DNA from 3 places in the Duganella sp. LjRoot269 genome. Region 3 is predicted to be linked to each of the others. Evidence: predicted binding sites of a transcription regulator. Region 3 holds the regulator's gene; each other region holds the start of a gene.
What was found. The regulator sigma-54, encoded in region 3, starts transcription at its own class of promoters, with help from an activator protein. The targets are predictions, from matches to a motif close to TGGCANGNAANCTGCTTT.

Region 1: the regulator sigma-54 is predicted to act here: its motif matches at 5,298-5,315, upstream of prpB (methylisocitrate lyase).
Region 2: the regulator sigma-54 is predicted to act here: its motif matches at 2,484-2,501, upstream of ACSQ3S_RS16225 (ammonium transporter).

What each region holds. Positions count from the first base shown of each region.
Region 1 covers NZ_CAXUSL020000001.1:2,253,269-2,260,964, reverse strand. The annotation lists gene prpF (2-methylaconitate cis-trans isomerase PrpF) at 1-604, opposite strand, end outside; gene acnD (Fe/S-dependent 2-methylisocitrate dehydratase AcnD) at 606-3,203, opposite strand; gene prpC (bifunctional 2-methylcitrate synthase/citrate synthase) at 3,203-4,348, opposite strand; gene prpB (methylisocitrate lyase) at 4,371-5,258, opposite strand; gene prpR (propionate catabolism operon regulatory protein PrpR) at 5,412-7,067, shown strand; gene ACSQ3S_RS09995 (DUF6328 family protein) at 7,108-7,569, shown strand; gene ACSQ3S_RS09990 (alpha/beta fold hydrolase) at 7,634-7,696, shown strand, end outside.
Region 2 covers NZ_CAXUSL020000001.1:3,623,453-3,631,148, forward strand. The annotation lists gene ACSQ3S_RS16220 (zinc-dependent metalloprotease) at 1-2,380, shown strand, start outside; gene ACSQ3S_RS16225 (ammonium transporter) at 2,550-3,752, shown strand; gene ACSQ3S_RS16230 (helix-turn-helix domain-containing protein) at 3,757-4,332, opposite strand; gene kbl (glycine C-acetyltransferase) at 4,503-5,708, shown strand; gene ACSQ3S_RS16240 (NAD-dependent epimerase/dehydratase family protein) at 5,735-6,703, shown strand; gene ACSQ3S_RS16245 (L-serine ammonia-lyase) at 6,735-7,696, shown strand, end outside.
Region 3 covers NZ_CAXUSL020000001.1:963,987-971,682, reverse strand. The annotation lists gene ACSQ3S_RS04240 (Lrp/AsnC family transcriptional regulator) at 1-125, opposite strand, end outside; gene ACSQ3S_RS04235 (enoyl-CoA hydratase/isomerase family protein) at 132-1,211, opposite strand; gene ACSQ3S_RS04230 (alginate lyase family protein) at 1,243-2,202, opposite strand; gene hpf (ribosome hibernation-promoting factor, HPF/YfiA family) at 2,291-2,650, opposite strand; gene ACSQ3S_RS04220 (RNA polymerase factor sigma-54) at 2,728-4,206, opposite strand; gene lptB (LPS export ABC transporter ATP-binding protein) at 4,216-4,968, opposite strand; gene lptA (lipopolysaccharide transport periplasmic protein LptA) at 4,969-5,562, opposite strand; gene lptC (LPS export ABC transporter periplasmic protein LptC) at 5,586-6,176, opposite strand; gene ACSQ3S_RS04200 (KdsC family phosphatase) at 6,189-6,719, opposite strand; gene ACSQ3S_RS04195 (KpsF/GutQ family sugar-phosphate isomerase) at 6,719-7,696, opposite strand, start outside.

The DNA.
Region 1 (7,696 bases), 1.3 Mb from region 3:
GTTCGTCGACCAGTTGGCCGGTCGGGAACATCGAGCCTCCGGCGCCCTCTTCCTCCGCCGCCGGGTCCATGAACTCGAGCACGACTTCGGCCGCCGGGAAGGTCACGCCGTCGAGTTCGAAGTCGCCGGTCTCCTGCACCTCGCCGTCGGTCATCGGCACGTGGGCGATGATGGTCTTGCCGATATTGGCTTGCCATACACGCACCACGGCCGTGCCGTCGCGCGGAACGCGGGCCGGATCCACCAGGCCGCCGCTGATGGCGAACGCGCCGACCGCCGCCGACAGGTTGCCGCAGTTGCCGCTCCAGTCGACGAAGGCCTTGTCGATGGCGACCTGGCCGAACAGGTAGTCGACATCGTGGTCGGGCCTGGCGCTCTTGGCCAGGATCACGGTCTTGCTGGTGCTGGAGGTGGCGCCGCCCATGCCGTCGATCTGCTTGCCGTACGGGTCGGGACTGCCGATCACGCGCAGCAGCAAGGCGTCACGCGCGGCGCCAGGCTGCTGTGCCGCTTCGGGCAGGTCCTGCAGGCGGAAGAACACGCCCTTGCTGGTGCCGCCACGCATATAGGTGGCGGGGATCTTGATTTGAGGTTGATGAGCCATATCAGGCCGCCTTCACGGATTCGAGGAAGTCCTGCGCGAAACGCTGCAGCACGCCGCCGGCTTCGTAAATAGACACTTCTTCCGCCGTATCGAGGCGGCAGATCACCGGCACTTCGACACGTTCGCCGTTCTTGCGGTTGACCACCAGCGTCAGCGTCGAACGCGGCGTGCGCTCGCCGATCACGTCATAGGTCTCGGTGCCGTCCAGCGCCAGCGTCAGGCGGTTCACGCCCGGCAGGAATTCCAGCGGCAGCACCCCCATGCCGACCAGATTGGTGCGGTGGATGCGCTCGAAGCCCTCGGCCACGATCGCCTCCACGCCCGCCAGCCGCACGCCCTTGGCCGCCCAGTCGCGCGACGAACCCTGGCCGTAGTCGGCGCCGGCGATGACGATCAGCGGCTGCTTGCGCTCCATGTAGGTTTCGATGGCTTCCCACATGCGCGTGACCTTGCCTTCCGGTTCCACGCGCGCCAGCGAACCGGCTTTGACCTTGCCGTCCGCGTCGCGCACCATCTCGTTCTTCAGCGTCGGATTGGCGAAGGTGGCGCGTTGCGCGGTCAGGTGGTCGCCACGGTGGGTGGCGTAGGAATTGAAGTCCTCTTCCGGCAGGCCCATTTTCGCCAGGTACTCGCCGGCCGCGCTGTCGAGCATGATGGCGTTCGACGGCGACAGGTGGTCGGTGGTGATGTTGTCGCCCAGGACCGCCAGCGGACGCATGCCCTTCAGCGGACGCGCGCCGGCCAGCGCGCCTTCCCAATACGGCGGACGGCGGATGTAAGTGGTCTGCGGACGCCAGTCGTACAGCGGTTTGACCTTGATGCCGTCGTCCTCCTGTTTGGCGAACATCGGGATGTAGACCTTGTTGTACTGCGCAGGCTTGACGCTGGAGGCGACCAGCGCGTCGATTTCCTCGTCCGTCGGCCAGATGTCTTTCAGCGTTACCGGCTGACCATTGCTGTCGATGCCGAGGATGTCCTTCTCGATGTCGAAGCGTATCGTGCCGGCGATGGCGTAGGCCACCACCAACGGCGGCGATGCCAGGAAAGCCTGCTTGGCGTACGGGTGGATGCGGCCGTCGAAATTGCGGTTCCCCGACAGCACGGCTGTGGCATACAGGTCGCGGTCGATGACTTCCTTCTGGATGACAGGGTCGAGCGCGCCGGACATGCCGTTGCAGGTGGTGCAGGCATAGGCCACCACGCCGAAGCCCAGCTGCTCCAGCTCGGGCATCAGGCCCGCCTCTTCCAGATACAGCGTCACGGTCTTGGAGCCGGGCGCCAGCGAGCTTTTCACCCACGGCTTGCGGGTCAGCCCGCGCGCGTTGGCGTTGCGGGCCAGCAGGCCGGCGGCGATCATGTTGCGCGGGTTGTTGGTGTTGGTGCAGCTGGTGATGGCGGCGATGATGACCGCGCCGTCGGGCATCAGGCCCGGTTCATTTTCAACCACGCCGCTGATGCCGCGCGCGGCCAGTTCGGAGGTCGGCACGCGGTTGTGCGGATTGGACGGGCCGGCGATGGTGCGCACCACCGACGACAGGTCGAACTTCAGGACGCGCTCGTATTCGGCTGTTGCCAAAGCGTCGCCCCACAGGCCGGTTTCCTTCGCGTACAGCTCGACCAGCTTGACCAGTTCGTCGTCGCGGCCGGTCAGCTTCAGGTACTTGATGGTCTGCTCGTCGATGTAGAACATCGCGGCGGTGGAGCCGTATTCCGGCGCCATGTTGGAGATGGTCGCGCGGTCGCCCAGGGTCAGGTGGGCGGCGCCTTCGCCGAAGAATTCCAGGTAGGAGGACACGACCTTCTGCTTGCGCAGGAATTCGGTCAGCGCCAGCACGGTGTCGGTGGCGGTGATGCCCGGTTGCGGCTTGCCCGTCAGCTCGACGCCGATGATGTCCGGCAGGCGCATCCACGACGCGCGCCCCAGCATCACGCTCTCCGCTTCCAGCCCGCCGACGCCGATGGCGATCACGCCCAGCGCGTCGACCATCGGCGTATGCGAGTCGGTGCCGACCAGCGTGTCCGGGAAGGCCACGCCGTCCACCGCCTGGATGACGGGTGACATGCGTTCCAGGTTGATCTGGTGCAGGATGCCGTTACCCGGCGGGATCACGTCGACGTTCTTGAACGCCTTCTTGGTCCAGTTGATGAAGTCGAAGCGGTCTTCGTTGCGGCGGTCTTCGATCGCGCGGTTCTTGTCGAAGGCATCCGGATCGAAGCCGCCGCATTCGACGGCCAGCGAGTGATCGACCACCAGCTGCGTCGGCACCACGGGATTGACCAGCGCCGGATCGCCGCCTTGCAGCGCGATCGCGTCGCGCAGGCCGGCCAGGTCGACCAGCGCGGTCTGGCCGAGGATGTCGTGGCACACCACGCGCGCGGGGAACCATGGGAAGTCCAGGTCGCGCTTGCGTTCGATCAGCTGCGACAGCGAGGCGTTGAGCGTGGCCGGATCGCAGCGGCGCACCAGGTTTTCCGCCAGCACGCGCGAGGTGTACGGCAGCTTGGCCCAGGCGCCAGGCTGGATCGCATCGACGGCGGCGCGCGCGTCGAAGTAATCCAGCTTGGTGCCGGGCAGGGATTTACGGAATTGGGTATTCATTATTGACGGTCCTTGATCGGAACGAACTTCAGGTCCTCGGGACCGACGTAGTTCGCGCTTGGACGAATGATCTTGTTGTCAATGCGCTGCTCGATGATGTGCGCGGCCCAGCCGGACGTGCGCGAGATGACGAACAGCGGCGTGAACATGGCGGTCGGCACGCCCATCATGTGGTACGACACGGCCGAGAACCAGTCCAGGTTCGGGAACATCTTCTTGATGTCCCACATCACGGTTTCCAGGCGCTCGGCGATGTCGAACATCTTCATCGAGCCGGCTTCCTGCGACAGCTTGCGCGCCACTTCCTTGATCACCACGTTGCGCGGGTCGGAGATGGTGTACACCGGGTGGCCGAAGCCGATCACGACTTCCTTGTTGGCGACGCGGTTGCGGATGTCCGCTTCGGCTTCGTCGGCGTTTTCGTAGCGCTTCTGGATCTCGAAGGCGAATTCGTTGGCGCCGCCGTGCTTGGGACCGCGCAGCGCGCCGATCGCGCCGGTGATGGCGGAGTGGATGTCCGAACCGGTGCCGGCGATGACGCGGCTGGTGAAGGTGGAGGCATTGAACTCGTGTTCCGCGTACAGGATCAGCGAGGTGTGCATCGCCTGGACCCAGCTGTCGGACGGCTTCTCGCCGTGCAGAAGGTGCAGGAAGTGGCCGCCGATGGAGTCGTCGTCGGTTTCGACGTCGATGCGCTTGCCGTTGTGGCTGAAGTGGTACCAGTACAGCAGCATCGAGCCGAACGACGCCATCAGGCGGTCGGCGATGTCGCGCGCGCCCGGCACGTTGTGGTCATCCTTTTCCGGCAAGGTGCAGCCGAGCACCGACACGCCGGTGCGCATCACGTCCATCGGGTGGGCCGATGCGGGCAATGCTTCCAGCGCGGCCTTCAGCGACTGCGGCAGGCCGCGCAGCGATTTCAGCTTGGTCTTGTAGCCTTTCAGTTCGGCGGCGGTCGGCAGTTTGCCGTGCACCAGCAGGTAGGCGATTTCTTCAAACTCGCAGGTGCTGGCGACGTCGAGGATGTCGTAGCCGCGATAGTGCAGGTCGTTGCCGGTCTTGCCGACGGAGCACAGTGCCGTGTTACCGGCGGTGACGCCCGACAGGGCAACGGATTTTTTTGGTTTGAAGGTGGCTTCGGTCATTTCAGGGTCTCCTCGATTTCAATTATTTTTTCTGTGCAGCGAACAGGGCATCCAGCTTCTGCTCGAAGCTGTGGTAGTTGATGCGTTCATACAGTTCGGCACGGGTCTGCATGGTGTCGACGACGTTCTGCTGCGTGCCGTCGCGGCGGATCGCGCCGTAGACGTTTTCCGCGGCCTTGTTCATCGCGCGGAAGGCCGACAGCGGATACAGTACCAGGCCGACATCGGCGCTGCGCAACTCGTCCACGGTGAACAGCGGCGTCGAGCCGAATTCGGTGATGTTGGCCAGCACCGGCACCTTGACGGCGGCGGCGAATTTCTTGTACATGTCCAGGCTGATCATCGCTTCCGGGAAGATCATGTCGGCGCCCGCTTCAACGCAGGCGACGGCGCGTTCGATCGCGGCGTCCAGGCCTTCGACGGCCAGCGCGTCGGTGCGGGCCATGATGACGAACTGGTCGTCGGTGCGCGCATCGACGGCGGCGCTGATGCGGTCGACCATCTCCTGCTTGGTGACGATCTCCTTGCCCGGACGGTGGCCGCAGCGCTTGGCGCCGACCTGGTCTTCGATGTGCATGGCGGCGGCGCCGAACTTGATCATCGACTTGACGGTGCGCGCCACGTTGAAGGCGGAGGCGCCGAAACCGGTATCCACGTCGACCAGCAGCGGCAGGTCGCACACGTCGGTGATGCGGCGCACGTCGGTCAGCACGTCGTCCAGGTTGGAGATGCCCAGGTCTGGCAGGCCCAGCGAGCCGGCCGCGACGCCGCCGCCCGACAGGTAGATGGCCTTGAAGCCGGCGCGCTTGGCCAGCAAGGCATGGTTGGCGTTGATCGCGCCGACCACCTGCAACGGGGATTCCTCTTGAACGGCTTTGCGGAACGCGGCGCCTGCGGAGTATGAACTCATGTTGTGACCTTTCAATGTTGCGGTGAAGTTGTGCTTACTAGTGCAAAGGGCGTGCCAGAGTATCAGTCCTTATAAATCAAACACTTGCGTCAAATCGACGTTTCAGCTTCGTTTCAATATGAAACATCGAAACGAATGCGTTACAATTGAAACATGCGCCATTCCACACCCCTGCCCTTCGACGCCAACGACAAACCGGTGATCTGGACGGTTTCCGTCTCGCGCCTGTACGACCTGTTCCGCGACATCACGCTGGAATACGACGACCTGGCGACCATCGAACCGATCAATCTCGGCTTCGACGAAGCGGCGCGCCATATCCGCGAACGCATGGCCACCGAGCGCTGCGACGCGGTCATCGCCGCCGGCTCCAACGCCGCCTACCTGAAGGGCCGGTTGTCGGTGCCGGTGGTGATCGCCAAGTTCAGCGGCTTCGACGTGATGCAGGCGCTGGCGCGGGCGCGGCGCGTGTCGGACCGCATCGGCATCGTCACCTATCAGGAAAAGCTGCCGGAGCTGGCCGAGTTTTCCGGTACCTTCGGTTTCGACGTGGCGCAGCGCACCTACGCCACCGAAGAGGATGCGCGCGCGCAGATCCACGACCTGAAGGCCGCCGGCATCAAGGCCATCGTCGGCGCCGGCCTGATTACCGACCTGGCCGAGGAAGCGGGACTGACCGGCGTGTTCGTCTACTCCGCCGCCTCGATCCGCCACGCCTTCGACGACGCGCTGGAAATGGCGCGCCTGACGCAGCTGGAGTCGAACCGCAGCCGCGCGCGCGGCGCCGTGGTGGCGGACACGCTGCGCGCCAAGCATGGCATCAACGACCTGCGCGGCGATTCCGATGCGATGGAAACGCTGCGGCAGGCCGTGGTGCTGTACGCGAAATCTCCGGCGACCGTGCTGATACAAGGCGAAACCGGCAGCGGCAAGGAACTGGTGGCGCAAGCCATCCATCGCGAAAGCCCGCGCACGCTGGGACAGAACCGGCCGTTCGTGGCCGTCAATTGCGGCGCGATCGCGGAATCGCTGCTGGAATCGGAGCTGTTCGGACACGAGGAAGGCGCGTTCACCGGCGCGCGCCGCGGCGGCCACGCGGGACTGTTTGAAGCGGCCAACCGCGGCACCCTGTTCCTCGACGAGATAGGCGAGATGCCGCTGACGCTGCAAACGCGCCTGCTGCGCGTGCTGGAAGAGCGCGAGGTGGTGCGCGTCGGCGGCACGCGGCCTATCGCCGTCAACGTGCGCATCATCAGCGCCACCCACTGCGACCTGGAGCAGCGCGTGCGCGAGGGCCGCTTCCGCGCCGACCTGTTCTACCGGCTGGCCGTGCTGCGGCTGTCGCTGCCGCCGCTGCGCGCGCGGCCGGAAGATGTGATGACGCTGGCCGAGTGGTCGCTGAAGAACGCGCTGGCCTCGCTGGGCGCGCGGCCGCATCCCAACCTGCACGCGGAGATAATGGCCTGCGCCCCGCTGCTGCAGCGCTACGATTGGCCCGGCAACGTGCGCGAACTGCGCAACCTGACCGAGCGCCTGGCGCTGTTCCTGGCCGCCGAGCCGCTGCAGGCGCTGACGCCGGCCTTCGTGCTCGGCGTGGCACCGGAACTGGCCGGCCTGGGCGCCGCACAGGCTGCCGTATCTTCCTCGCTCCCCGCGCTGTCCGGACCGGCGGCGGCCGGGCGCGCGGCGGCGGCCAGCGCCACCGACGTGCTGGCCCGCTTCGGCGGCCGGCGCGACGCGGCGGCGGACTACCTCGGCATCAGCCGCACCACGCTGTGGCGCAAGCTGCGCGCCGAGGCTGGAAAATAAGCGTGCGCCGGCGACCGGCGGCCGGCGCTAGAATCGGCCCATGCCGCCACCCGAACCCAACTCGCTGAAAGAACAACTGCGCAACATCATCGAGGAAGCGCGCATGGTGCTGCCCGGCATACAGGCGCTGTTCGGCTTCCAGACCATCGCCGTGTTCAACCAGCGCTTCGACGAACTGCCCGCCGCCGTGCAGGCCACGCACCTGTTCGCACTGGCCATGGTGGTGATCTCTATCGCACTGATCATGTCACCCGCCGCATGGCACCGCATCGTCGCGCCGCACCGCGTGTCGGAAGCCATCGTCAAGCTCTCGTCCCGCATGATCAGCGCCGCGCTCGTCCCGCTGGCGTTCGGGCTGGCGCTCGACATGTTCGTCGTGGTCTACCTGGTCAGCACCTCGGTGGCGATCAGCGCCGCCGCCTGCGTGCTGGCGCTGGCCTTGCTGCTGACGCTGTGGTTCGCCCTGCCGCTTATCACGGTAAAAAAACCGCTCATCAAGTAGCCGTCGCCGGCGCGCCGGCCGACCGTTAGCATGGCTTCACTTACCCACGCTAACGGAGATCACCATGCCACGCACGCTCATCAAAAGCATCGCCACCATCGCCGCCAGCCTGACGCTGGCCTATGCC
Region 2 (7,696 bases), 2.7 Mb from region 3:
CGACGTCACGCGCGGCATGCAATCGCAGCCGGGCTTCATCGACGTCTGGCGCGATACCGACAAGGGCAGGGTGCTGCTGTCGGTGGCCGCGTTGAACCAGCCCTTCCTGCTACTGAGTTCCTTGCCTTACGCACTGGGCTCGAACGACGTCGGCCTCGATCGCGGCCAGCCGGGCGAGATGCGCATGGCGCACTTTGAAAAACGTGGCGCCAGGCTGTTCCTGGTCCAGGAAAACACCAACTTCATCGCCGCTTCGCCGGACAAGGACGAACGCGCCGCCGTGCAGGAATCCTTTGCCAGCGCCGTACTGTGGTCCGGCGACATTCTCGCCGCTGATGGCGGGCGTCATCTCATCGACTTCTCCAGCTTCCTGCTGGCCGACCGTCACGGCGTCGTCGCGCGCCTGACGGCCGCCAAGCAGGGCGCCTACCAGGTAGATGCCACGCGTAGCGCTGTGCTGGCGGAAGAGGCCAAGGCCTTCCCGGACAACATCGAACTGGAGTCGCTGCTGACCTTTGCCGGTCCCGGACAGGCCGAGTATGTGCGCCAGGTTGGCGCCGATCCCGCCAGCCTGTCGCTGCGCCAGCGCATCAGCATGGTGCGCCTGCCCGAGGTGGGTGAAAAAGCCGGCGGCTGGCAGCCACGCGCCTACCATCCATATTCCGGTGGCTTCGACACCAGCTACTACGACTTCGCCACGCCGCTCGCCAGCAGCATCGACGTTCACTGGCAAGTACGGCACCGCCTTGAAAAGACCGATCCGTCGGCGGCGGTGAGCACCGTCAAGAAGCCCATCGTCTACTACGTCGACCGCGGCGCGCCGGAGCCCGTGCGCTCGGCATTGATCGCCGGCGCCTCGTGGTGGGCCAGCGCCTTCGAGAAGGCCGGCTTCAAGGACGCCTACCGCGTCGAGCTGCTGCCCGAGGGCGTCGATGCGATGGACATCCGCTACAACGTCATCCACTGGGTACACCGCGCAACGCGCGGCTGGTCCTACGGGAACGCGCTGGCCGATCCGCGTACCGGACAGATTATCCGCGGCGCCGTCACGCTGGGTTCGCAGCGCGTGCGCCAGGACATCCTGATCGCCGAAAGCCTGCTTGCCCCGTACGGCAAGAACGCTCCGGCCGACAAGCAGAAGCTGGCCGAGGAAATGGCGCTGGCCCGACTGCGCCAGCTGGCCGCGCATGAAGTGGGACACACGCTGGGCTTCGCCCATAATTTCGCGGCCAGCCGCATGGGCAACGGCAACGGCTCGGTGATGGATTACCCCCATCCGATACTGAAGCTTGACGCCAGGGGCAATGTCGATCTGGCGGATGCCTATGGCGTCGGCGTCGGGCCGTGGGACGACTACATCGTCAAATACATCTACGGCGACTTTGGCGGCGGCACTCAGGAACAGGCGGCGCTGGCCAAGCTGCGCGCCGATGCGCGCGCAGCCGGCATGCCGTACTCCAGCGACCAGGACGACCGCTCGCCAGGCTCCAGCCATCCCGACGGCCTGTTGTGGGACTTCGGACCGGACTCGATCAAGACCTGGGACCAACTGGGCGCCGTCCGCCAGCGCGCGCTGCAAACCTTCTCGGTGGATGTGCTGCCGGACGCCCGCCAGATCGGCGAGCTGGAAGCGCGGCTGGTCCCTGTCTACCTGCTGCAGCGCTATCAGGGCGAAGCGGTGGCGCGACTGATCGGCGGCGGAGATTTCGATTACACCAGCGCGGGCGACGTCAAGGCCGGCCTGGGCAAGGCTGGCATCAAGGCCACGCCAGCGGCGATTCAGCGCCAGGCTTTGAACCGCCTGGCCGACAGCCTGCGCGCCGAATACCTGGCGCTGCCGGCCGGCGTGCTGGACGTCCTGACGCCGCCGGCGATGGGCCATGAACGCAGCCGCGAATACTTCGCCACCAATATGGGTTCGGTGTTCGACGCCTTCTCGATCGCCGAGGCGGGCGCCGCGCAAACGGCCGGCTTCCTGCTGGACGCCAACCGTATCAACCGCGTCGCCTGGCAGCACGCGCGCGACGCGCAACAGCCCGGCGTGCAGGAAGTGCTGTCGTTGCTGCTGCAAAAAACCTGGAAGCGCGAGCCGGTGCCGGCCTCGGTCGTCGGAGGCGAAGCGGTGCAGTTGGCGGCCGACTGGGTGCTGGCCGACGCCATGCTGAACCTGCTGGACGGCGGCAAACTGCATCCACAGGTGGCGGCGGAGGTGCGGCAATCGGTGCGCGAGCTGGCGCAGTGGCTGCAAAAGAATCCCGGCAAAGGTGTCACGGCCGGCAGCCGCAAGCAGGCGGCCGAGCTGATTGCCGGCTATCTGGCCGATCCGCGCAGCGTCAAACTGCGGGCCTTGCCTGCTGTGCCTCCGGGAGCTCCGATCTGATCTGCACCAAAATGATGCCATCTTTCGGTGCGCACGACGGTGGTGCGAAGTATTCACCAAAACAAAACCCAGCGAAATCAGTCACTTAAAATTTGCACCAAAGTGGAACGAATATTGCTTTTACTCATATTCGTTTTTAACTTTTGCATTATTTTGGGGAGTAATCTTGATGGGTGGATACAAAGACGGCGCCGACGCATTGTTCATTTTGCTCGGCGCCATCATGATTTTGGCCATGCATGCCGGCTTCGCGTTTCTGGAGCTGGGCACGGTGCGCAAGAAAAACCAGGTCAACGCGCTGGTCAAGATCCTGGTGGATTTTGCGGTGTCGACGATTGCGTACTTTTTTGTCGGCTACAGCATCGCCTATGGCGTCAATTTCTTCTCCTCGGCCGACGTGCTGGCTGCCAAAAACGGCTATGAGCTGGTCAAGTTCTTCTTCCTGCTGACCTTTGCGGCGGCGATTCCTGCGATTATCTCGGGCGGCATCGCCGAGCGGGCGCGCTTCCATCCGCAGCTGGTCGCCACCGCGCTGCTGGTCGGCTTTGTCTACCCATTCTTTGAAGGCATCGTCTGGAACCACCGCTTCGGCGTGCAGCAATGGCTGGCCTCCGCCTTCGGCGCCGAGTTCCACGATTTCGCCGGTTCGGTGGTGGTGCATGCCGTCGGCGGCTGGGTCGCGCTGCCGGCCGTGCTGCTGCTGGGCGCCCGCCGTGGACGCTATATGAAGAACGGCGCCATCGCCGCCCATCCGCCGTCGTCGATCCCTTTCCTGGCGCTGGGCGCGTGGATTCTGACGGTGGGCTGGTTCGGCTTCAACGTCATGAGCGCGCAGGCGCTGGACAAGATGAACGGCCTGGTGGCCGTCAATTCGCTGATGGCGATGGTCGGCGGCACGCTGGTCGCGCTGTTGATGGGCAAGAACGATCCCGGCTTCGCCTACAACGGGCCGCTGGCCGGCCTGGTGGCGGTGTGCGCCGGCTCGGACCTGATGCACCCGCTGGGCGCGCTGGCCACCGGCGCCATCGCCGGCGGTGTGTTCGTCTGGATGTTCACGCTGGCGCAGAACAAATGGAAGATCGACGACGTGCTGGGAGTGTGGCCGCTGCACGGCCTGTGCGGCGCGTGGGGCGGTATCGCGGCGGGTATCTTCGGCCAGAAAGCCCTGGGCGGCATCGGCGGCGTGTCGCTGGCGGCGCAGCTGGGCGGCACCTTGCTCGGCGTGGCGATCGCCCTGATCGGCGGCTTCGCCATCTACGGCCTGCTGAAAGCCACGCTCGGCCTGCGTCTCGATCCGGAGGAGGAGTTCCAGGGGGCCGACCTGTCGATCCACCGCATCACATCGACTCCGGAGCGGGAGTCGAATTGGTAACCAATTAACGGTGTATCACCACCAGCAGCGCCTTCGCCTCGGTCTTGCCGACGTTGCGGATGATGTGCTGCTGGTCACCCGGGTAGCGCGCCGTGCTGCCCAGCTTGACCTTCTTCTTGTCGGGTCCCACTTCCACTTCCACCGAACCGTGCAGCAGCGTCAGGTGTTCCTGCGCGCCAGGATCATGTCCCTGCGAGGCCAGTTCGCCGCCCGGCACCAGCGTCAGTTCATACCACTCATATTTGCTCGCCAGTTCCAGCGGGCCCAGGATGCGCAGCACGTAGCCGGCGTGATGGCCGGGCAGGGTAGGAATTTCGTGCGCCTCGATCACGCGGACGGTCTCCGTCTCCCGTTCGGCCGTTGCCAGCAGTTCCCCGATCTGCACTCCCAGCGCATTGGCCAGCCGCCAGGTGATGGCGATGGTCGGGTTGGCCTTCTCGCGCTCGATCTGCGACAGCATCGACTTGGAGACCCCCGCGATCCGGGACAGGTCTTCCAGGGTCAGGCCGCGCGCCAGGCGCAGCCGCTGCAGGGCGGCGCCGACTTCCGGTGGGGCGTTTGTCGAAACAGGTGTTTTCATTGTTTTATTCGGCAGATGGACTAAATTTCAATTGAATCGCCGCTGGTGCGCGGCTTGCAGAGTTCACTGGTTCTCTGTAATATTCGATATATTGAATTTGAGTTCGAAATAACGGATTTCGCATAAGACAGTGTAAACGCGGTGAAATCGTACCACACACAAGGACTATCATGACCATCCAAGCCAAAACCTCCTTCTTCAGCGGCCTGCAGCAAAACCTCGACCAGCTGCGCGAGCAGGGCCTGTACAAGCCCGAGCGTGTGCTGGCGTCGCGCCAGGGCTCGGAAGTGGTGGGCGAGGATGGCCGCACCTTGATTAATATGTGCGCCAACAACTACCTCGGACTGTCCGGCCAGGAGTGGGTGGCCCAGGCCGCGATCGACGCGACCGAGAAATACGGCTACGGCCTGTCGTCGGTACGTTTCATCTGCGGCACCCAGACGGTGCACAAGCAGCTGGAACAGGCGATCTCGAAGTTCCTCGGTACCGAGGACACCATCCTGTACGCGGCGGCCTTCGACGCCAACGGCGGCGTGTTCGAGCCGCTGTTCGATGAAAACGACGCCATCATCTCCGACGCGCTGAACCACGCCTCGATCATCGACGGCATCCGCCTGTGCAAGGCCGCGCGCTTCCGCTACACCCACAACGACATGGCCGATCTGGAAGTGCAGCTGCAGGCGGCGTCCGACAAGCGCCACAAGGTCATCGTCACCGACGGCGTGTTCTCGATGGACGGCACCATCGCCCAGCTGGACAAGATCTGCGACCTGGCCGACAAGTACGGCGCGCTGGTGATGATCGACGAATGCCACGCCTCCGGCTTCATGGGCGCGACCGGCCGCGGCACGCACGAGCACCACAACGTCATGGGCCGCATCGACATCATCACCGGCACCTTGGGCAAGGCGCTGGGCGGCGCGATGGGCGGCTTCACCTCGGCGCGCAAGGAAGTGATCGACATGCTGCGCCAGAAATCGCGTCCCTACCTGTTCTCCAACACGCTGGCGCCGTCGATCGCCGGCGCTTCGCTGGCGGTGCTGCAGCAGCTGTCGCAATCGACCGAGCTGCGCGACCGCCTGCATGAAAACACCGCTTACTTCCGCAAGGAGATCGAGCGTATCGGCTTCACCATCAAGCCCGGTACGCACCCTGTAGTTCCTGTCATGTTGTTCGATGCGCCCGTCGCGCAGAAATTCGCGGCACGAATGTATGAGCTGGGCGTTCTGCTCAGCGGCTTCTTCTACCCGGTGGTCCCGATGGGCCAGGCGCGCGTCCGTGTCCAACTGTCGGCGGCTCACACCCGCGAACAGCTGGACACCGTGCTCAAAGCATTCGAACAGGCGGGCCAAGAACTGGGCCTGCTGAAAAACTAAACATGAAAATCGTCAGGAACATAAAAATGGAACAACAACGCATCCTTGTTATCGGCGCCAACGGCCAGATCGGCAGTGAACTGGTGGAGGCCCTGGCCGCCCAGCACGGCGCGCAAAACGTCATCGCCAGCGACATCAGCCCGACCAACCTGTACAACGCGGCGCGCTACACGCCGCTGAACGTGCTGGACAAGGAAGCGCTGTCGGCGCTGGTCACGCAAGAGGGCATCACCCAGGTCTACCAATTGGCGGCCATGCTGTCGGCCACCGGCGAAGCGGCGCCGCTGAAAGCCTGGACGCTGAACATGGACGGCCTGCTCAACATCCTGGAAGTGGCGCGTGAGCGCGGCGCCATCGGCAAGCCGCTGCGCATCTTCTGGCCTTCGTCGATCGCCGCCTTCGGCCCGAACACGCCGGCCGTCAATACGCCGCAAACCACGGTGATGGATCCGACCACCATCTACGGCATCAGCAAGCTGGCCGGCGAGCGCCTGTGCGAGTACTACTTCATCAAGTATGGCGTCGACGTGCGCTCGATCCGCTACCCGGGCATCATCAGCTTCAAGTCGCCACCGGGCGGCGGCACCACCGACTACGCCATCGCCATCTTCCACTCGGCGCTGCGCGGCGAGCGCTATGAATGCTTCCTCGGCCCGCAGACCACGCTGCCGATGATCTACATGCCCGATGCCATCCGCGCCACCATCGAACTGATGGACGCGCCGGCCGAACAGGTCAAGGTGCGCTCGGCCTACAACGTGGCCGGCGTGTCGTTCAATCCGGAACAGCTGGCCGCCGCGATCACCCGCGCGCTGCCGGACTTCAAGATCGGTTACAAGCCGGACAGCCGCCAGGCCATCGCCGACACCTGGCCGCAAAGCCTGGACGACGCCACCGCGACCGCCGACTGGGGCTGGAAAGCCCGCATCGGCGTCGAGGAGATGGTGGCCGACATGCTGGCCAACGTCGATGTCCATCTGGGCAAAGCGGCGTAATTCAACACACTATAAAAAAGCGAGACAACTGATGGACATGAGCGTATTCGACCTGTTTAAAATCGGCATCGGGCCGTCGAGTTCCCACACGGTGGGACCGATGGTGGCGGCCCGCCGGTTTCTGCTCGATAGCGCTCCGCTGGACGACGTCACCGGCGTGACCGCCGAGCTGTATGGCTCGCTGGCGCTGACCGGCATCGGCCACGCGACCGACAAGGCCGTCATTCTCGGCCTGATGGGCGAAACCCCGCAGGACGTGGTGCCGACCAGCGTCGATGCGCAACTGGCGGCAGCCGAAGCCGCCGGCGAGCTGAAGCTGCTGGGCAAGCACGCGGTGCCGTTCAAGCGCGGCGTCAACCTGGTGTTCCATATGGCCGAATCGCTGGCCGAGCATCCGAACGGCATGCGTTTCACCGTTACGCGCGCCGACGGCAGCACCTTCGGCAAGGTGTATTACTCGGTTGGCGGGGGTTTCATCAAGGAGGAGGGGGAGGCACACGAGGCCGCCCCGGTGTCCGGCAGCGCGCCCGCGTCGGCCATTCCTTATCCGTTCGACACCATGGACCAGTTGCTGGCCCACGGCGAGCGCAGCGGCCTGACCATTCCGCAAATGCTGCGCACGAACGAAAACGTCAAGCGCACGGATGCGGAACTGAACGCCGGCATCGACAAGATCTGGCAGGTCATGCGCGACTGCATCGCCCACGGCCTGGAAACGCCGGGCCAGCTGCCGGGCGGCCTGAACGTCAAGCGCCGCGCCGCCAATCTGTGGAAGCAGGCCAGCGACGCCAAGGCGTCCGACAACCGCGCCAACGACTTGCCGCACGACGCGCTGCACCAGGTCAGCCTGTACGCAATGGCCGTCAACGAGGAAAACGCCGCCGGTGGCCGTGTCGTCACGGCGCCGACCAACGGTGCGGCGGGCATCATACCGGCCGTGCTGCGCTACTACGCGGAAGACTGCAAGCCCAGCGACCCGGTCACCGGCGTGCG
Region 3 (7,696 bases):
ATGCGGCGCTGGCAGGTGGCGGCGGAGGCGTGTACCAGCTCGGCAAGACGGCGCAGCGGTATCGTCGCGTCGTCCTGCAACAGGTTCAGTATCTGGATGTCGATACGGTCCAGTTGGACGGACATCGGCGCCTAGTCCAGGTGGCGCAGCGGGTGCGCGTAATCCGGCCACACAGGCTGGAAGAAGCGCTGCACCATTTCTTCGGTTACTTCTTCGAGCGACGACGGCTTCCACTGCGGCGCGTTGTCCTTGTCGATGACGAGGGCGCGCACGCCTTCGATCACTTCGCCGTCCTCGAAGTTGTGGCGCACCAGCGTGCGTTCCATGCGCAGGCAGTCGGCCACGCTTGAAGCGGCGCCGCGCTTCAGCAGCTCGTGCGTGACGCACATCATCAGCGGCGAACGGGTAACCATGATCTCCAGCGTTTTCTGCGCGAAGGCGCTGTCGTCCGTCTTGAGCGAGGCGACGATGGCCGGCACCGAGCCGGCGCCGAAGTGGCGGTCGATGGCGGCGCGCTCGGCCTCCAGCTTGCCCTCGGCCGGCCTGTAGGGGGCGGCGAAGGCGGCGATCGCCTCCGGCAGTTCCGCGCCCGCGGTCGACTCCAGGATCGCCTCCAGCACCTCCATGTCGGCCACGGCCGCGTAGTGGTCGGCCAGGCCGGCGTACAGCGCGTCGGCCGCGCCTATCGTCACGCCGGTCAGGCCGAGATAGTAGCCCAGCTTGCCCGGCGCGCGCGGCAGGAAGTAACTGCCGCCCACGTCAGGGAACAGGCCGATGTTCACTTCCGGCATCGCCATCCGCGTGCGCTCGGTGACGATGCGCACGCGGCAGTCCGGGCCGCCCTGCGAGACGCCCATGCCGCCGCCCATGACCACGCCGTCCATCAGCGCGATGTAGGGCTTGGGATAAAAATGAATCAGGTGGTTGAGCGCGTATTCCTCGCTGAAGAAATCCTCCAGCAGCGCGCTGCCGCCCTGCGGCGAGCCACGGCCGACGTCGTAGAAGAAGCGGATGTCGCCGCCGGCGCAGAACGCCTTTTCGCTGCTGCTGCGGATGACCACGGCGGCCACCGAAGTGTCGTCGCGCCATGCCAGCAGCGCCTGCGTGATGTCGCGCACCATCGCCAGCGACAGCGAGTTCAGGGCCTTGGGCCGGTCCAGCGTGATGGTGCCGGTGCCGTTGCCGACGCTGGTGTGGACGTATTCGCTCATGAGTAAAAAGGGCTGAAGGAAAAGCCCTATTCTACTGCGACTTCGGCGCCGCCAGATGTTCGAGCGGATTGGGCAGATTGAGGTCGCCGCCCAGGCGCGGCTGCCATTGCTTCTTCGCCGGCACCTCCTGCGGCTTGCCTTCGTGGCGGCCGTAGATGGTGGTCACGTCGAGCACGCCGACGCGCTCCTGCTCGAAGCCGGTGGCCTTGGCGATGCCCGACGGATCTGCCGACGCCGCAACGGTGAACTTGACGATCTGGTCCAGCTTGGGATCATGCAGGTCCAGGATCGATGCGATCATCACCAACGGCACGGTGGCGTACACCTGGTAGTGCAGCGCCTTGGCCGCGCGCTCCATCTCGGCCGGCAGCGAACCGTCGGCCGCCATCTGCCCCATCGCGTGGTCGAACACCTTGCGGCCCCAGCCCAGGTAGCGCTGGTCGCCCGTCACGCCGCCGACCGCGGTGACGGCCAGGCCTTCCCAGTAGTAGTGGTTGTTGCGGCCGCCCTTCTTCGCATCGGAGTGCGCCATCGTGGCGTCGGCCAGCGTCTTGAGCCAGCCTTCGATGGCCTGCTGCTGCGCGGCGCCGGCGGCCGGCTTCAGGCGCGCATAGCTGAGCGCCATGCCGCCCAGCGTCCACTTGCGCACGTAGTAGGCCTGCTCGCTGGACAGCTTGCCCAGCATGGCCTTCTGCCCGGCCCAGCTGGCCAGCCAGGTCAGCGCGCAGGCGCCGTCGGCCGCGTTGGCCTTGGGGTCGAGCTGGTAGGCGGTGGCGCCCTTCGCCACCTCGGCCAGGAAGTCTTCGATCGGCTTGGTGTTGGCGATGTTGCGCGCCCGTAGCACCGGATCGATGACGGAATGGTGCGCGTCCGAGTAGTAGCTGTTGGCGTCGATGTCGATGCGGGCCGGCGGCGGGGCTTCGCACGCCAGCGCCGCGCCGGTGGCGAGCAGGCCAAGCAATGACGTGCTGGCAATCAGGTGAGATTTCATGGGAGGGCTCATCAAGTTAAACGTTTAACTATCTTACCTCAAAAAAGGGCGCCGATGCGCCCTTAGTCGAGTGGTGCCGGGGCCGTTGTTATAGGGCGGCGGCAGCGGGTTCGTAGCTATCCGGGAGATGCTTGATCGCATCGTGGCCGTGCTCTTGGACCTTGGCTTTGTATTTCATGACCTGCCGATCCAGCTTGTCGATCAGCGTATCGATGGCGGCGTACAGGTCCTGGGACAGGCTTTCCACGTAGACGGTTTTACCCGACATGCGCAGGTTGATTTCAGCCTTCTGGCGTTTCTCTTTCTCTTTAAGGTTATCTACAGTCAGAATGACAGCAATATCAATCACTTGATCAAAGTGGCGTGTGACGCGTTCGAGCTTGTTCTGCACGTATTCACGGATGGCCGAGGTCACTTCGAGATGATGTCCACTGATGGTGAGATTCATACACACTCCTAAAGATGATGTCGCTTCTTACGGTTAGTGCGTGGCCCATTACTACCGGGCGCGCAGGAACCAAGTAACTACAAAGACTTGCGGAGACTGACTGGCGGGATTTTCAACGCTTCGCGATATTTGGCAACAGTTCGTCGCGCAATCACCATGCCTTGTTCTCCCAGCATGTCCGCAATCTTACTGTCGGATAAAGGATTTTTCGGGTCTTCTGCTCCTGTCAATTGCACGATGAGTGCGCGTATCGCCGTCGAACTTGCTTCCCCTCCCGCTTCGGTGGCGACATGGCTACCAAAGAAATATTTCAACTCAAACATGCCGTGCGGGGTCAGCATGTATTTTTGAGTTGTTACCCGAGAAATAGTACTCTCGTGTAAACCCAGTGTATCAGCAATTTCGCGAAGCACAAGGGGGCGCATGGCAACCGCGCCGTGCGAGAAAAAGTTCTTTTGTCTTTCTACTATCGCCTGGGCGACGCGCAGGATGGTGTCGAAACGCTGGCGCATATTCTTGATCAGCCACTTGGCTTCCTGCAGCTGCGCGCCCATCGCGCCCTCGCCTTTTCCCTGCTTGAGCAGGTTGGCGTACATGGCGTTGACGCGCAGGCGCGGCATGACGTCGTTGTTCAGGCTGACCTGCCAGCCGGTGCGCGATTTCTTGACGATGACGTCCGGCACCACGTAGTCGGACACGTCCGACGCGAACGCCGAACCGGGGTGCGGATTGCACTGGCGGATCACGGTCTGCGCCTCGCGCAAATCCTCGTCGTCGCACAGCAGCGCTTTTTTCAGCTTGTTGAAATCGCGCTGGGCAAACCACGTCAGATGGTTTTCCACGATGGCCAGCGCCATGCGCCGCGTCACCATCGGCACGCCCGGCAAGCGCTTGATTTGCAGCGCCAGGCACTCGGAGGCGTTGCGCGCGCCCACGCCCATCGGATCAAAGCTCTGCAGCAGCGACAAGGCGGTCTGCAGTTCGTCGATGTCCAGTTCCAGCTCCTCCGGCAGGCGGGCGTGGATGTCCTCCAGCGATTCCTCCAGGTAGCCGTTTTCGTCGAGCGCGTCGATGATCAGCTCGACCAGCGCGCGGTCGCGCATTTCCAGCACCGTCACGCGCATCTGTTCCATCAGGTGCTCGCGCAGCGTGCAGTGGTTGGCTTCGAGCTGCGGGCGCGCGTCCTCGTCGTCGGGCGCCTTGCTGCGGCCGGCGTCGCTCCAGTCGACGTCGGCGTCGCTGCTGGTGCTTTCGGTGTCGGCGGCAGGGCCGTCGTAGTTGTCGGCGTCGGCGGCCGGCGCTTCCTGCGCGTTGGGCGGGCCTTCCGGCGGCGCGTCGCCGACCGGGGCCTGCTGGCTGATGGCGCCGTCCGACAGCAGCCGCAGCGAGCGGTCCAGCGGGTCGTCGAGACGCTCCAGCAGCGGGTTATCGGTCAGCAGCTGTTCGAGTTCCTGGTGCAGCTCCAGCGTGGACAACTGCAGCAGCCGGATCGACTGCTGCAGCTGAGGTGTCAGCGCGAGGTGCTGCGACGTGCGCAGTTGCAATGACTGTTTCATGGGGTAAGGCTACATCCTGAAGTGTTCACCCAGGTACACGCGACGCACCGACTCATTGGCGATGATGTCGTCTGGCCGGCCTGAAGCCAATACCGTGCCCTGGTTGATGATATACGCGCGGTCGCAGATGCCCAGCGTCTCGCGCACATTGTGATCGGTAATGAGGACGCCGATGCCGCGTTCCTTGAGGAAGCGCACGATGCGCTGGATCTCAATGACGGCGATCGGGTCGACCCCGGCGAATGGTTCGTCGAGCAGCACGAAGCGCGGATTGGTGGCCAGCGCGCGCGCGATCTCGACCCGGCGGCGTTCGCCGCCCGACAGCGACAGCGCCTGGTTTTCGCGCAACTTTTCGATCTGCAAATCGGCCAGCAGGGTATTGAGCCGTTCATCAATTGCAGCCTTGGATAAAGGCTTGCCGTCCACTTTCTGGATTTCGAGGACGGCGCGGATATTTTCTTCCACGGTCAGCTTGCGGAACACCGACGCCTCCTGCGGCAGGTAGGACAGCCCCAGCGACGCGCGGCGGTGGATCGGCAGGCTGGAGATGTCGGTGCCGCTGATGTCGATGGTGCCGGCGTCCGACGGCACCAGGCCGACGATCATGTAGAACGAGGTGGTCTTGCCGGCGCCGTTGGGGCCCAGCAGGCCGACCACTTCGCCGCACTCGACCTGCAGCGAAACGTCGTGCACGACCTGGCGCTTGCCGTAAGTCTTTTGCAGGCCTTTGACGATCAGGGTGCTACCGCAGGATGGTTCCATTTATTTCCCCGGCGTAGGCGTGGTGGCGGAGGCGGCGGGAGCCGAGGCTGCAGGCGGACGGATCGTCGGCTGGATCACCATGGTGCCGCGGCCTGCACCCGGTTTGCTGACGCCAGAGACGTTGTTCTTGACATCGAAATGTTCGGTGCGGCTGTCATAGGAAATGAATTCGCTGTCGACTTCACTGGCCAGGCGACCGCCCTCCAGTTGGCGTACCTTGGCCTTGGCGAACAGCTTTACCAGGTCGGTCTTGTCGCTGTACTCGATGCGTTCGGCTTCGCCCTCAATCCACTGGTCGCCAGCGCCGTCGCGCTTCTGGCGGAAGGTGGACAGCGTGCCAGGCGTGCTGGTCAGCACGACAAAGTTATAGCCTTCCGGATCGGTCGTCACGACCGCCTTTGGCGATTTCATCAGCAAGGTGCCGCGGGTCAGCACGACGTTGCCGATCAGCGTCTTGATTTGCTTGACGTCGTCGATCTGCAGATCGTCGTAATCGATCTTGGTCGGTTTGTTGGCGTCGGCTTTTTCCGCATGGGCCGCGCCAGCCGCCATCAGCAGCATCGCGGCCGTCAGGATCAGTTTTTTCATCATCATTCCATTCTTCATCATTGGTTCTTTCAATGGCCGCGCGGCGGCACGGTCAGTTGCCCGCGTCCGCCCAGTTGCACCTGGCGGGTGGCGTTGTTGGCCTTCATGCCGACGCCGTTGGCCGTCGCGTTGCCCATTTCCAGCGCGACCGGCGCCGTGGTTTCCATTCTTTCCTCGTCCGGGAACACGGTCAGCGCCGGGGTCGTCATGCGCATCGCCTGCGCTTGCGGCGTGGCCGGGCGCACGACGTCCACATTACCATTGAGCTGGACCCGCGTATTGCCCTGGTCGACATGCGCGGTATCGGCATGGATATTCATCGGCGGCTGGTTGCCCGCCAGGCTGTGCACGTAAGGCTTGTCGATGTCGGAAGCGTCGTCGACCGGACGGTGGGTCAGCTTGTCGCCGGAAATGATGTAGGCCGGCTGGCCCGCCTTGTTCATGCGTACGAGGCTGAAGCGGTCGATGATGTAGTCCGGCTCGTTGCGGTGCTGGTCGGCCTGTGCTTCCTGGCCGGCCTGATTGACCACCTGCACCAGCCAGAAGCTGCCGACGGCGACAAACACGCCGACGACCATGATGACGGTCAGCTGCCAGCGGTGGGCTGTTCTTTTACGCATGACTGATCCCCGTCAAACCAGGAACTGCGCCATCACGCGCTCGTAGCTGCCCTGCGCGTGCAGCAGCAGTTCGCACACTTCGCGCACGGCGCCGCGGCCGCCGGCGGCGACGGTGGTGTGGTGCGCGCGCTCGAGCACTTCGGCGCGGCCGTTCGGCACGGCGACGGCGAAACCGACGCGCGTCAAGATCGGCAGGTCGACCACGTCGTCGCCGATGAAGCCGACCTGCTCGGCGGTGAGGCCGGTCTTTTCCAGCAGCGCGTTGAACGGCGTCAGCTTGTCGTGGCCGCCCTGGTGCAGGTGGGCGATGCCGAGGTCGGCGGCGCGCTTGATCACCTGCGGCGACGTGCGCGCGCTGATGATGGCGGTCTGCACGCCGGCTTCCTGCAGCAGCTTGATGCCCAGGCCGTCGTGCACGTTGAAGGTCTTCAGCGCCTCGCCCTCGGCACCGTAGTGCAGGCTGCCGTCGGTCAGCACGCCGTCGACGTCGAAGATCATCAGCTTGACGCGGGCGGCCCGTTCGACATACGTGAATTCAGTCATCAGATCACCTTGGCGCGGGTCAGGTCGTGGATGTGCAGCGCGCCGACCAGCTTGCCGTCGGCGTCGGTCACCAGCATCTGGTTGATGCGGTACTGCTCCATCACGGCGACCGCGTCGACGGCCAGTTTTTCCGGCGAGATCGAGCGCGGGTTGGCGTGCATCACGTCGCGGATGATGACCTTGCTGAAGTCCTGGACCTTCTCGATCATGCGGCGCAGATCGCCGTCGGTGAACACGCCGACCGGCTTGCCGTCGGCGTCGACGATGGCGGTCATGCCCATGCCCTTCTGCGTGATTTCCAGCAGCGCGTCGGTCAGCTTGACGTCGGCGGTCACCTGCGGCACGGCGTCGCCGCTGCGCATGACGTCGCGCACGTGGGTCAGCAGGCGGCGGCCCAGCGCGCCGCCCGGGTGCGAGCGGGCGAAATCCTCTTCCTTGAAGCCGCGCAGGTCCAGCAGCGCGACGGCGATGGCGTCGCCTAGCGCCAAGGTGACGGTGGTCGACGTGGTCGGCGCCAGGTTCATCGGGCAGGCTTCCTTGGCCACGGCCACGTTCAGGTGGACGTCGGCGATGTCGGCCAGGCTGGAGCCCGGCTTGCCGGTCATCGCGATGACCTTGCTGCCCATGCGCTTGACCACCGGCAGGATGGTCATCAGCTCGGCGCTTTCGCCGGAATACGAGATGGCGATGAAGGCGTCGTCGGCGGTGACCATGCCGAGGTCGCCGTGGGCCGCTTCGGCCGGATGCACGAACAGCGCCGGCGTGCCGGTCGAGGCCAGCGTGGCGGCGATCTTGCGGCCGATATGGCCGGACTTGCCGATGCCTGACACGACCACGCGGCCCTTGCAGTTCAGCAGCAGGGAAATTGCCTGAACGACACTATCGTCGGTCTCCAGACGGGCATTCAGGGCGGCGATCGCCTCCGCTTCGTTTTGCAGCGTATCGCGGGCCAGGCGCAGCGCGTGGGCGGCCATTTT